DNA from 3 places in the Paraburkholderia aromaticivorans genome. Region 3 is predicted to be linked to each of the others. Evidence: riboswitches for the same ligand, from Rfam matches in the RefSeq annotation. Region 3 holds a riboswitch; each other region holds the start of a gene.
The links. A riboswitch is a leader RNA that binds a small molecule or an ion and turns the genes downstream of it on or off. The one in region 3 is predicted to bind cobalamin.

Region 1: another riboswitch for cobalamin. It lies ahead of cobG (precorrin-3B synthase); the one in region 3 lies ahead of cobW (cobalamin biosynthesis protein CobW).
Region 2: another riboswitch for cobalamin. It lies ahead of CJU94_RS01305 (TonB-dependent receptor domain-containing protein); the one in region 3 lies ahead of cobW (cobalamin biosynthesis protein CobW).

The regions. Positions count from the first base shown of each region.
Region 1 covers NZ_CP022990.1:713,103-716,970, forward strand. The annotation lists gene CJU94_RS22955 (cobalt-precorrin-5B (C(1))-methyltransferase) at 1-142, opposite strand, end outside; gene cbiE (precorrin-6y C5,15-methyltransferase (decarboxylating) subunit CbiE) at 142-1,530, opposite strand; cobalamin riboswitch at 1,615-1,793, shown strand; gene cobG (precorrin-3B synthase) at 1,847-3,457, shown strand; gene CJU94_RS22970 (precorrin-8X methylmutase) at 3,450-3,868, shown strand, end outside.
Region 2 covers NZ_CP022989.1:305,160-309,027, forward strand. The annotation lists gene CJU94_RS01305 (TonB-dependent receptor domain-containing protein) at 1-1,783, opposite strand, end outside; cobalamin riboswitch at 1,875-2,131, opposite strand; gene CJU94_RS01310 (ATPase) at 2,339-2,695, shown strand; gene CJU94_RS01315 (cell division protein ZapA) at 2,692-3,006, shown strand; RNA gene ssrS (6S RNA) at 3,141-3,322, shown strand; gene CJU94_RS01325 (EVE domain-containing protein) at 3,443-3,868, shown strand, end outside.
Region 3 covers NZ_CP022990.1:335,061-338,928, forward strand. The annotation lists gene cobA (uroporphyrinogen-III C-methyltransferase) at 1-540, opposite strand, end outside; cobalamin riboswitch at 780-1,032, opposite strand; cobalamin riboswitch at 1,100-1,380, shown strand; gene cobW (cobalamin biosynthesis protein CobW) at 1,577-2,668, shown strand; gene cobN (cobaltochelatase subunit CobN) at 2,675-3,868, shown strand, end outside.

The DNA of each region.
Region 1 (3,868 bases), 380 kb from region 3:
TGGGCAGCACGATCTCCGCCACGTTGCTAACCACGCCCGCCAGCAACAGACGCGCCGCCGCCAGCGACGTCGCGGTGGCGCAACTGCCGGTCGTGTAGCCGCTACGCAGCGGCGCGGGTTGTTCGGGCGTTTCGTCGCGCATCAGGGTTCTTGCGGTGAGTCGGTGTTCAAAGCGTTGGTGGCGTTGGTGGCGTTCGCGCCGTTCGCGCCGTTCGCACCGTTCGTGCCGTTCGTGCCGTTCGTGCCGTTCGTGCAGTTCGTGCAGTTCACGCCGTTCGTAGCGTTCGTTACATCGGCCGGGTCAATGGTGTTCCTGGCGCCCTCGCCGCTCGGCTTCGTCACGTCCAACAGCGTGATCGGCAACGCCTGCCGCCATGTATCGAAAGCGCCGAGCGGCTGGGCGTCGGCCAGCGCGATCCGCGTCAGCGTGCCGCCGTGCCGCTCGCGCCAGGCGACCAGCGCCGCTTCGCCCTGCAACGTAACCGCGTTGGCGACCAGCCGGCCACCCTCGCGCAGAGCGGCCCAACATGCCTCCAGCACGCCCGGCACGGTCGCGCCCCCGCCGATGAACACCGCATCCGGCAGCGGCAGCCCCTGCAGCGCGGCAGGCGCGCGGCCTGCGACGAGTTGCAGACTCGGCACGCCCAGCGCGTCGCGATTGTGTTCGATGAAGCGCTGACGCTCGGCGTGTCCTTCAATCGCGATCGCGCGGCAGGTCGGATGCGAGCGCATCCATTCGATGCCGATCGAGCCGCTACCCGCGCCCACGTCCCACAGCAGTTCGCCGGGCGCCGGCGCGAGGCGCGCGAGCGTGATGGCGCGCACATCGCGCTTGGTCAACTGGCCGTCGTGGCGAAAAGCGTCATCGGGCAAGCCGCAGGTCAGCGGCAAACGCGGCGCGCCCTCGGTGGCGCGGCAGTCGAGCGCGATCAGATTCAGCGCGGCCACTTCGCCCGCCGGCCACTGATCCGCGCGGCCGTCGATGCGCCGTTCCAGCTCGCCGCCCAAGTGTTCCAGCACGCTCATGCGGGTCGCCCCGAAACCGCGGGCGTTGAGCAACTCCGCGAGCGCCGCGGGCGTGCGTCCGTCCGCGCTCAGCACGAACACGCGCGCGCCGTCGTGCAGATGCGCGTTCAACGTCGCCAACGGCCGCCCCACCAGCGACACCGTCGCGACGTCCTGCAACGGCCAGCCGAGGCGCGCGGCCGCCAGCGACAACGACGACGGCGCGGGCAGCACCCGCAACTCCCCCGCCGGCAACTGCCGCGCGAGCGTCGCGCCTACGCCGAACAGCATCGGGTCGCCGCTCGCCAGCACGCACACCGCGCCGCCGCGTTCGGCCAGCAAAGGCGAGAGATCGAACGGACGCGGCCACGCGGCGCGGCGCGCGGCGAGGCGCGCGGGCAGCATCGCCAGATGGCGTTCACCGCCGTAGACCACCGACGCTTGCAGCAAAGCGCGCCGCGCGGGCCTTCCCAAACCGGCGAAGCCGTCGTCGCCGATGCCCACCACCGTCAGCCACGCGGGCATGCATCCATCCTCATTCTGTGTCTTCAAATAGTCCGCTGTGCCGCGCCGATCAAAGCGCCCAGCCTCGTTGTGCGGTTCGAAAAAAGGCATAATACAGCCGCCGGTGCCCTTCGGGGCCGAAGAGGGAACACAGTGCCACTGTGGCTGCCCCCGCAACTGTATGCAGCGAGTCCGCCTGCGCTCCACGCCACTGGTTCGACCGGGAAGGCTGCGGCGGACCATGACCTGCCAGCCAGGAGACCTGCCGGCAAGACTGTTCGTGCCAGCCAACATCGGGCGGGGTGTACCGATGCCGCAGCCATGCCCGCCTGACGGCATGCTCGGGCCGTCGCGCGACGCTAAACCGGTGTCCGTCTTGAATCAAGCTTCGCCTTCCACCGTTGTGTCCGACGCAGCCGCCACGCCGCGGCCCTCGGCGTGCCCGGGGCTGCTGCGCATCGTCGCCGCGCGCGACGGCGGGATTTGCCGCATCAAACTGCCCGGCGGCGAGTTGAGCGCGGCGCAGGCGCGGGCGATCGCCGATGTCAGTGCACGCCATGCGGCCGGCGTGATCGAGCTGACCAATCGTGCCAATGTGCAGGTGCGCGGCGTGAAGCGTGGTGAGGAAGCGGCGTTGATCGCGGCGCTGGTCGCCGCCGGTCTCGGGCCGATGCCGTCGGCGGGCGCAGCGAAGGCGGTGGCAATCGGTCCGGCGGACGTTGCGGACACGATGGCGGTGAGCGCAGTGGACCGGGCGGCAGCGAACGCAGTGGAGACGGTTTCGTCGAAGCTGCCGGACGCATTGGACGCGTCAGCCGCAATGGCGATCGCCGCCGACGACGTGCGCAACGTCATGATCAGCCCCGCTGCCGGACGCGATCCCTGCTCCCTGTTCGACACCCGCCCGCTGTGCGCCGAATTGCTCGCGACGCTGCAAAGCGAACCGCGTTTCGCGGCGCTGTCGCCGAAATTCGCGCTGTTGCTGGACGGCGGCGAACGGCTCGCGCGAGTGGATCATCCGCATGACGTTTGGCTGGCGGCGTCGCAGGAAGCCGACGGCGTGCGCTTCGTATTCGGCCTGGCGGGTTGTCCGCCTGCGAGTGCGTGGGCCGGCTCGCCGGCGCAAAATGAGTGCATCACGACGGACGAGTCCCACGCCAACGGCGCGGTCCCGCTAGCCGCGATACTCCCCTCGCAAGCTCCGGCTCTGGTACGCGCGCTGCTGCTCACATTCCTCGACCTCGCCGCCGCCGACGCCACGCGCATGCGTCACCTGCTAGCCGTGCATTCCGCCGACGCGCTCCTGCATCACGCTCAACGCTACCTCGACTTCCCGCTGACGCGAAACGCAGCGCTGGCCGGCTGGCATCGCCGCACGCCGGCCGATGCCGGCCTTCGGCTGGGCGCTCACGCGCAACGCGTGCCCGGAACCTGGCACGCAGGCGGCCAGCCGCCGCTGGGACGCCTCGACGCCAACACCCTCGATGCCCTCGCCGCGCTTTCGCAGCAGCACGGCAACGGCACGCTGCGCGTCACACCCTGGCAAAGCGTGCTGCTGCCCGACATCGCAACGCATGCCGTTCCAGCCGTGCTATCCGGTTTGGCGGCGCTCGGTCTCGCCTGCGATCCCGCGCAAGCCATCACGCGTCTGATCGCCTGCGCCGGTTCCAGCGGCTGCGCGAAAAGCCTCGCCGACACCAAGGCCGACGCGCTGCGCCTCGCCGCCCGCCTGGCTGCCGGCGTCGACGCGCACCTGAGCGGCTGCCCACGTTCGTGCGCCGCCGCGCATTGCGCGCCGTACACGCTGCTGGCGGCCGCGCCCGGCCTCTACGACCTTTATCGACGCGACGGCCGGCCCGGTTTCGGCCTGTGCGTCGCGCGCCAACTGACGATCGACCAGGCCGCCGACATGCTCGAACGCCTGGCCCGGAGTAACCCCGATGCTTGATTACATTCGCGACGGTCAGGAGATCTATCGCCAATCCTTTGCGACGATCCGCGCGGAGGCCGACTTGTCGCGCATTCCCGCCGACCTGGAAAAACTCGCGGTGCGCGTGATCCACGCGTGCGGCATGGTCGATGTGATCGACGACCTGCGCTTTTCCGAAGGCGCGGGCGCCTCGGGCCGCACGGCGCTTGCGCGAGGCGCGCCGATCCTCTGCGATGCCGGCATGGTCGCGCAGGGCATTACGCGTGCGCGGCTGCCGGCGAACAATGCGGTCGTCTGCACCCTCACGCATCCCGACGTGCCCGCGCTCGCGCGCGAACTCGGCAATACGCGCTCCGCGGCCGCGCTGGAATTGTGGCGGCCGCAGCTGGCGGGCAGCGTCGTCGTGATCGGCAATGCGCCGACCGCGCT
Region 2 (3,868 bases), on a different replicon from region 3:
TCTGGATTTGCGCGGCCACGTACCATGCTTTCGTGATGTTATAGCGCGCCGACAGATTCACCACGCCATAGCCGCCCAGCTTGCCGCTGCTGTCGTCGCGCGGGCCGCTCACGATCCACTCGCCGCCCACGCGCCAGCCGGCGATATTGCGGTTCACCGTCAGCGAGCCGAAGCGCCGCGCGCGCCGCACGAGGTCGACGTCGTTGTCGAGGTCGACGGGGTTTTGCAGCGTCACCGACGCGCGCACGTCCGTCTTGCCGACATGACCGCTCCACGACCCTTCGAGTCCCTGCACCTTCGCATGGCCGACGTTCTCGGCCAGATAGATGCCGGGCGTCACCTGCTCATAGTCGATCAGATTCGAATAGCGCGTCTGAAATGCGGTAAGACGCATCACGCCAAGCGCATTCGATGCGTACTGCAGCGCGGCTTCGATCGAATGGCTGCGCTCCGGCTGGATAGACGGATTACCGCTGAGCGGATAGTACAGATCGTCGAAGCTCGGCGCGCGAAACGAATCCGAATAGCTTGCGCTTACCTTCCAATGGCCGGTGATATCGAAACCGTAGCCGAGATAGTAACTGTTCGCTCCGCCGAAATCGGAATACTGGTCGCGCCGCACGTTGGCCTGAATCTGGTTGCGCCCAAAGCGCCCGGTATAGCCGACGAAGCCCGAATCCACATGCCGGTCCGGCGCCGCGAACGTGTCGGACTCGAGGCTCTGATCGAGATGCTCGTAGCCGACCTGCAGCTTCTGCTGCGCGGCCAGCGCGAAATCGTTCTGCCATGTGTACTGGCGGTTGTCGGTATCGAAGCGGCCGTTATAAATGCCGTTGGTATTCGACACGCTGCGGTCGTCGCCTTCGGAGACGATCAGGTGCGTCGTCCACCAGTCGGTCAGCTTGCCGTTGGCGAACACCGAGACCTGGCGCACCTTGCTATACAGGTTGTTCAGATCGGTCGGCAGGCCGTACGCGTTGTCGTAGCTGTTGTTGCCGTTCGACTGGAAGTAGCTCGCGCCGGCATTCCATTTGTCGTTGAACTTGTGGCGCAACGAAGCCGAGATGCTCTCGTTCAGATAGCCGTTCGCATTCGGGTTGGCGTTCGGCGCCTCATGCGGATTGAGCGACGAGAAGCCGTCGTCCTTCGACCGCGCGAGCGAAATGCTGAAGGTCGTATTGCCGTCTTTATCCAATGCGCCGTTCACGCCCGCCTGCTGCGTTTGCGTGTGATAGCTGCCGTAGCCCAGCGAAAAATTGAAACGCGGCGGGTGGTCGCCACCTTCTTTCGTGAACACCTGGACCACGCCGCCGATCGCACCGGAGCCGTACAACGCCGACACGTTGCCGTTCACCACCTCGACGTGATCGACCTGGTCGAGCGGAATCTGCGCGAGTTGCGCCGAACCCAGGCTCACGGAATCGACGCGCACGCCGTCGATCAGCAGCAAAGATTGCGTCGACGACGCGCCGCGCAGGAACAGGCTCGTCGTCGAACCGGGGCCACCTGTGCGCGAGATTTGCGCGCCTGGTGCGAGTTGCAGGAGGCCGGGCAAATCGGTCGCGGTGGTGTCGGCGAGATCCTGCTGGTCGAACAGCGCGGTCTGCGGGATCGCGTCGGCGAGTGCTTGCGGGCCGCGCTCCGCGGTGACCACGATCGGCGACAACACAGCGGGCGACGCCTGCGCCGCCGACGGAGAAGATGAAGGTGCCGCTTGCGCGTGCGCGACGACCGGCAGGCCCGCGAAGGCGAGGAGCGCCGCACGAGCGATGGGGGACAGCATGGGGTGAAAGTCCTGTGGGTAGCGTGCGCGGCCCGCTTCCCCGCAGGCCGATGCGTAACGAGGCGCCCGCGTATTTAACATTGTCGCGCGTGACGTGCCTCTCCCCCTGGCCGGTATCCGGGCTGGCGACTTCTCGATCCCGCCTTCCCACGCGTGACGCGCAGTGGCACACTCGCGAGTTGAACTTCCAACACGCGACCAGGATCGACTTGCATGACGAATGCGGTCGCTTACCGTTGCGGGGGCAGCGCAGGTTGGCGCGTTCTGGCGAACAGCGCCCCCTGCTTCCCGTTTAACTGCGCGCGCCGTTGAAAAGCGCACGCGGGCACCAGAGTGCGGCCAGTTTAGGAGCGGCCTCGGGGTCCGTCAAGAATGAGTGGGACCGCAGACTAGCGTTCTGTTAAGTGCAGGCTATTGTCCGACGCACGAGTACTTTTTCATCATATGGTCGATAAAAGCCTGCACAAAGCAATGTTGTTACGTCTCGAAACGAGACAATTGTCGGAACCTGCGACATTCCGCGCTAAAATGCGATGTCTTTAGAGGACGCAGCACATGCTCACCGAACTCGAAACACTTTCACAGAATATCGGCAAGCTGATCGCGATCAGCCAACGCCACAATGAAGCGCGACTCGCGCTCGAAGAGCAGCTCGCCCAATCGCGCGCGGACGTCGAAGCCACGCGCACGGAACTTGCAATGCTGCGCGAGGAACGTAATGCACTGCAGGCGGAGCGCGACGCGCTGTCGGCGAAGATCGACGACGCACAGGTGCGCCTGAATGCGATCCTCGAAAAGCTGCCGCGTGCCCGCGCGAACAGCGAGCCCGATAGCCAGCTCGATCTGCTCGAACCGGCTCAGCACGAAAGCGAAGCCGAGAGCGACGTGACCCGCCACGGAGAAAATGCATGACCACCAAGCAGATCGAAGTATCGATTCTCGGCGTGCCCTATCGGCTCGCCTGCTCGCCGGAAACGGAAGGCGCGCTGCTTGAAGCGGTCGCACGCGTCGACGCCGAAATGTCGAAGATCCGCAATAACAGCAACGTGCGCGGCACGGATCGCATTGCTGTCATGGCCGCACTGTCGCTGGCATCGGAACTGCTTAGGCTGCAATCGAGCGTGAGACACGGAGAAGCATTTCCCGCTGAAGAAATCCGGCGTACAATGCATCAAATGAACGAACAACTGGGTACTGTGATTCAGCAGTACAGCATGCAGTAAGTAGTGTGTGTTATCGTGCGGCCGGTCCTGAGATCGGCGGCGGATTCAAACGGAGTGCGTGAGCACAAGGCGTGCAAGATTCTGCAAACGTTTGAGTTCAATCGGTCGTTTTGTGTTTTAGCTTCATCGGTTTAGCTTCCCTGCCTGGTTCGCCAAGGTCATATATTCCTTGAACCAATGCCATGTGCACGGTTGCGGAAATTTGTAGCACGGGTGTGCGCGTCACTCTGTCTGATGTACCCGAAGTGTTGCTAACTGCGACCAATTCTGAACCCCCGGTTCAGGATGCCGGCCTAGCGGCTAAGGCGGGGACCTTTTTTAGAACGGCATCGGACTTCGGTTCGGTGCCGTTTTTCTTTGTGCGCTGTTTTTGCGCGCTGTTTGCTGTACGCCGATTTCTTCCGCATCTTCAAACCCTTAACGTTCAATTCGATTCATGCGCTACTGGCTAATGAAGTCCGAACCGGACGAAGCAAGCATCGACCATCTCGCCAACGCACCGCATCGCACGTTGCCTTGGACCGGCGTGCGCAACTATCAGGCGCGCAATTTCATGCGTGACCTGATGCAGGTCGGCGACGGTGTGCTGTTCTATCACTCGAGCTGTCCCGAGCCCGGCATCGCGGGCATTGCGGCGGTATCGTCCACCGCGTACCCGGACCCCACGCAGTTCGACAGGAAGAGTCCCTACTTCGACGCGAAGTCGTCGCAGGAAACGCCACGCTGGGTGCTCGTCGATGTGGTGTTCAAGAAGAAGATCCCGCTGATTCCGCTCGCCGCGCTGCGCGAGCATGACGAACTCAAGGACATGCGCGTGCTCGCCAAGGGCAACCGCCTGTCGATCACACCGGTGACCGAAGCC
Region 3 (3,868 bases):
CAACGCGCCGACGATATCGTCGAGCCGCCGCATGCCCATATAGATCACGAGCGTCATCTGCGTGGCCGCGAGCGCGGCCCAGTCCGGCTCGCCGCTGCCCGCGCCGTGCCCGGTGACGAACACCACGCCTTGCGCGTAGTCGCGATGCGTGACCGGAATGCCGATGGCCGCGGGCGCCGCGATTCCCGCCGTAATGCCGTTGATGACTTCGACCTCGACGCCGGCGGCATGCAGCGCCTGCTGTTCTTCGCCGCCCCGGCCGAACACGAACGGATCGCCGCCTTTCAGGCGCGCGACGCTGCGCCCGGCCCGCACATGATCAAGCAACTGTGCGACGATGCCGGCCTGCGGCGTGGACGGATGTCCGCCGCGTTTGCCGACGTAGACGATCCGTGCATCGGCGCGCGCGAACTGCAGCACCTCGGGATTCACCAGATCGTCGACCAGCACCACATCGGCTTGCGCCAACGCGCGGGTCGCCTTGAGCGTCATGAGTTCGACGTCGCCGGGTCCGGCGCCGATCAACCAGGCGCGGCTCATCGCGACGTGCACGGCAAGCGCCATGTCGTGACGTGCGGATCGGGGCGAAGCGCGCGGGAGCGCCGGATGGCGGATTTTTGGGGCATGCGGGCTACGGATTCGGGCACGGCGACATGCGCGGCTCGCAGCGGTCCTTTGGGGGAACTCGCACGCGAACGGACGCGTGACGTCGTGCTTCAGCGCCTTCACATCCGTCCCTCGCGGATTCCGGCGGCCGGCGGCGCGATGTTGCCTGAGGTTCGCCGCCTCCGCGTCTGGCCGGTATCCGGGCTGGCGGCCTCATGCGCTTTGCCTTCCCGTCCGCATTCATTGGCATGTGCGGGACAGTGGCATAGAAAAAACGCATGCGCGGCGCGAGACGAATCAACATCGCGCCGCAGGTCGCTTACCGTTGCGGGGACAGCACAGGTTGAGCGCATGAAAGCGCGGCCTGTTTCCCGTTTAACTGCACACGCGAATGCATGTGCGGGCACCAAACGCGCGCATACGATAGCACACGGCGCCCCGCCCGATAAGCGCTCGCGGCTTGGGTTTCCTTGACGGCATCGGGCCGCGGGCCTACACTCGCTCGCACTTTGGTGCTCGTGTGCGCGCTCGTGCGCATGCAGTTAAACGGGAAACAGGGCACCCGCCTGCCATGGATCGGGTCAACCTGTGCTGCCCCCGCAACGGTAAGCGAAATGTGGCGCTACGGTCAGTGCTGTAGCGCCGCAAAGCCGGCTTCGATGTCCACGCGCAAGGCCGCGTCGGCATATCACCACTGGGCGAGAAATCACTCGTCCGGGAAGGGGAAGCGGCGCTATCGCCAGCCCGGATACCGGCCAGAATACGAAGGGCGAACGCCGCGGGGATGCGGCGGTGCGTTCATGATCTCAATTCCGCTTTCTGTTTACCGTTGTCGCGGCAATCCGTCGTTCGTCCCCGTGTTTGATTTTCGCCGTGGCTTGCCAGGCCCATGTCGGGTTTGTCAGGACCATACGGACAGACGCGCGGATACGCCGGCAGGCACGTGCAACTCCTACGGATGGACCTCACGATGCAAACCCAGATGCGCAAGATCCCCGTCACCATCGTCACAGGCTTTCTCGGCAGCGGCAAGACCACGCTGCTGCGGCATATTCTTCAGCATGCGGGCGGCAAGCGCATCGCGGTCATCGTCAACGAGTTCGGCGAACTCGGCATCGACGGGGAAATCCTCAAGGGTTGCGGCATTGGATGCGATGAAAACGGCGTCGAAACCGAAGGCCAACTGTATGAGCTCGCAAACGGCTGCCTGTGCTGCACCGTGCAGGAAGAGTTTTTTCCGGTGATGGAAAGGCTGGTCGAACGCCGCGATCAGATCGATCACGTGCTGATCGAGACGTCGGGCCTCGCATTGCCGAAGCCGCTGGTGCAGGCATTCAACTGGCCGCAGATCAAGAACAGCTTCACCGTGGATGCCGTGGTCACCGTGGTGGACGGTCCGGCTGCGGCAAGCGGCCAGTTCGCCGACAATCCGCTCGCCGTGGATGCACAGCGCAAAGCCGATCCGAATCTCGATCACGAGTCGCCGCTGCATGAACTGTTCGAAGATCAGTTGTCCGCCGCCGATCTGGTGATCCTGAACAAAACGGATCTGCTCGACGACGCGCAGCAAAACGCGGTCGAGGCGGTGATTCGCGAAGAGATTCCGCCGCAAGTGAAGATCGTGCGCGCGCAGAAGGGCCAGCTCGATCTGCATACGCTGCTGGGCCTCGAAGCGGCCTCGGAAGACACGATCCACTTGCGCCACGATCATCACGGTTCCGCCGGCGACGCCGACCACCATCACGACGAATTCGATTCGGTGGTCGTACACGCGAACGCGCCTTCTCGCGAAGCGGTGATCGCCGCGCTGCAAGGCCTCGTCGAAACGAACACGATTTATCGCGTCAAGGGCTTCGCGGCGCTGCCGGGCGCGGCGATGCGTCTGGTGATTCAGGGCGTGGGCCGCCGCTTCGACAGCTATTTCGATCGGCGCTGGCAAGCGGGCGAAAATGGTCCGAGCCGCTTCGTGCTGATTGGCGAGGATCTCGATCAGGCCGCGTTGCAGCGTGCGTTCGACACGGCGCTCGGCGTCCCGTCGGCCGTCGAAACGCAACAGGCGTAAGCGCTCATGCATCTGCTGCGCACCACGCCGGGTGGCTTTGTCGACGATACGCAGGGCGTGATCCGTATCGATCAGCAGCCCGCCGATATCGTGGTGCTCAGTTCGGCCGACACCACGCTGTCGCTGCTCGCGAGCGTCTTTCCGCGGCTGGGCGAGGGTTTCCCCAGCGTGCGGCTCGCCAACGTCACGTATTTGCGGCAGCCGGCCTCGGTCGATTTCTATGTCGAAGACGTCTTGCAGCATGCGCGCGCGGTGGTGGTCGATCATCTCGGCGGCGAGGCCTATTGGCCTTATGGCATCGAGCAGGTGGTGGCGCTCGCCGAGCGCAAGCAGCAGACGCTCGCAATGTTCTCCGGCGATCTGCAGGAAGATCCAAACCTGCTCGCGCGCAGCACCGCGAGCGCCGAGCTATGCCATCAACTGTGGCGCTATCTGCGCGAAGGCGGCCCGCAAAATGCCGAAGCGTTCCTGCGCTGTATCGCGCACCGCGCCGTCGGCTGGGGGCGCGAGCCTGCGCCGCCGCGCGCGTTGCCCGCCGCGACGCTCTACCATCCCGAGCGGGACACGCCGACGGTTGCCGACTGGCAGGCGCGCTGGCAACACAACGCGCCGGTCGCGGCGATTCTGTTCTACAAGGCGCATCTGCAGGCGGCCAATACGGCCGTGTTCGACGCGCTGATCGATGCGCTCGAGTCGCAGGGCCTGAATCCGCTGCCGATTGCGATTACCTCGCTCAAAGACACGTTGAGCCGCGAAGTCGTGCAATCGCTGTGCGCCGAGCACAAGGTCTCGCTGGTGCTGAATACGACCGCCTTCGCCGCAAGCGCGATCGACGACCCCGAGCCGCTCGCGCTCGCCGGCGACGCGCCGGTGTTCCAGGTGATTCTCAGCGGCGGCAATCGCGAAGACTGGCAGAAGGACAATCAAGGCCTCAATTCGCGCGATATTGCGATGCATATCGCGCTGCCGGAAGTGGACGGCCGCATCATTACGCGCGCTGTCAGTTTCAAGGGCCTTGCATACCGTTGTCCGCACACTCAGGTCGACGTGGTGCGTTATCAACCGGATGCCGGGCGGGTGGCTTTTCTCGCCGAGCTCAGCCGCCGCTGGTGCCGTCTGCGCTCGCTCGACAACGCGGACAAGAAACTCGCGCTGATCCTCGCCAATTATCCGATGAGCGAGGGGCGCATCGGCAATGGC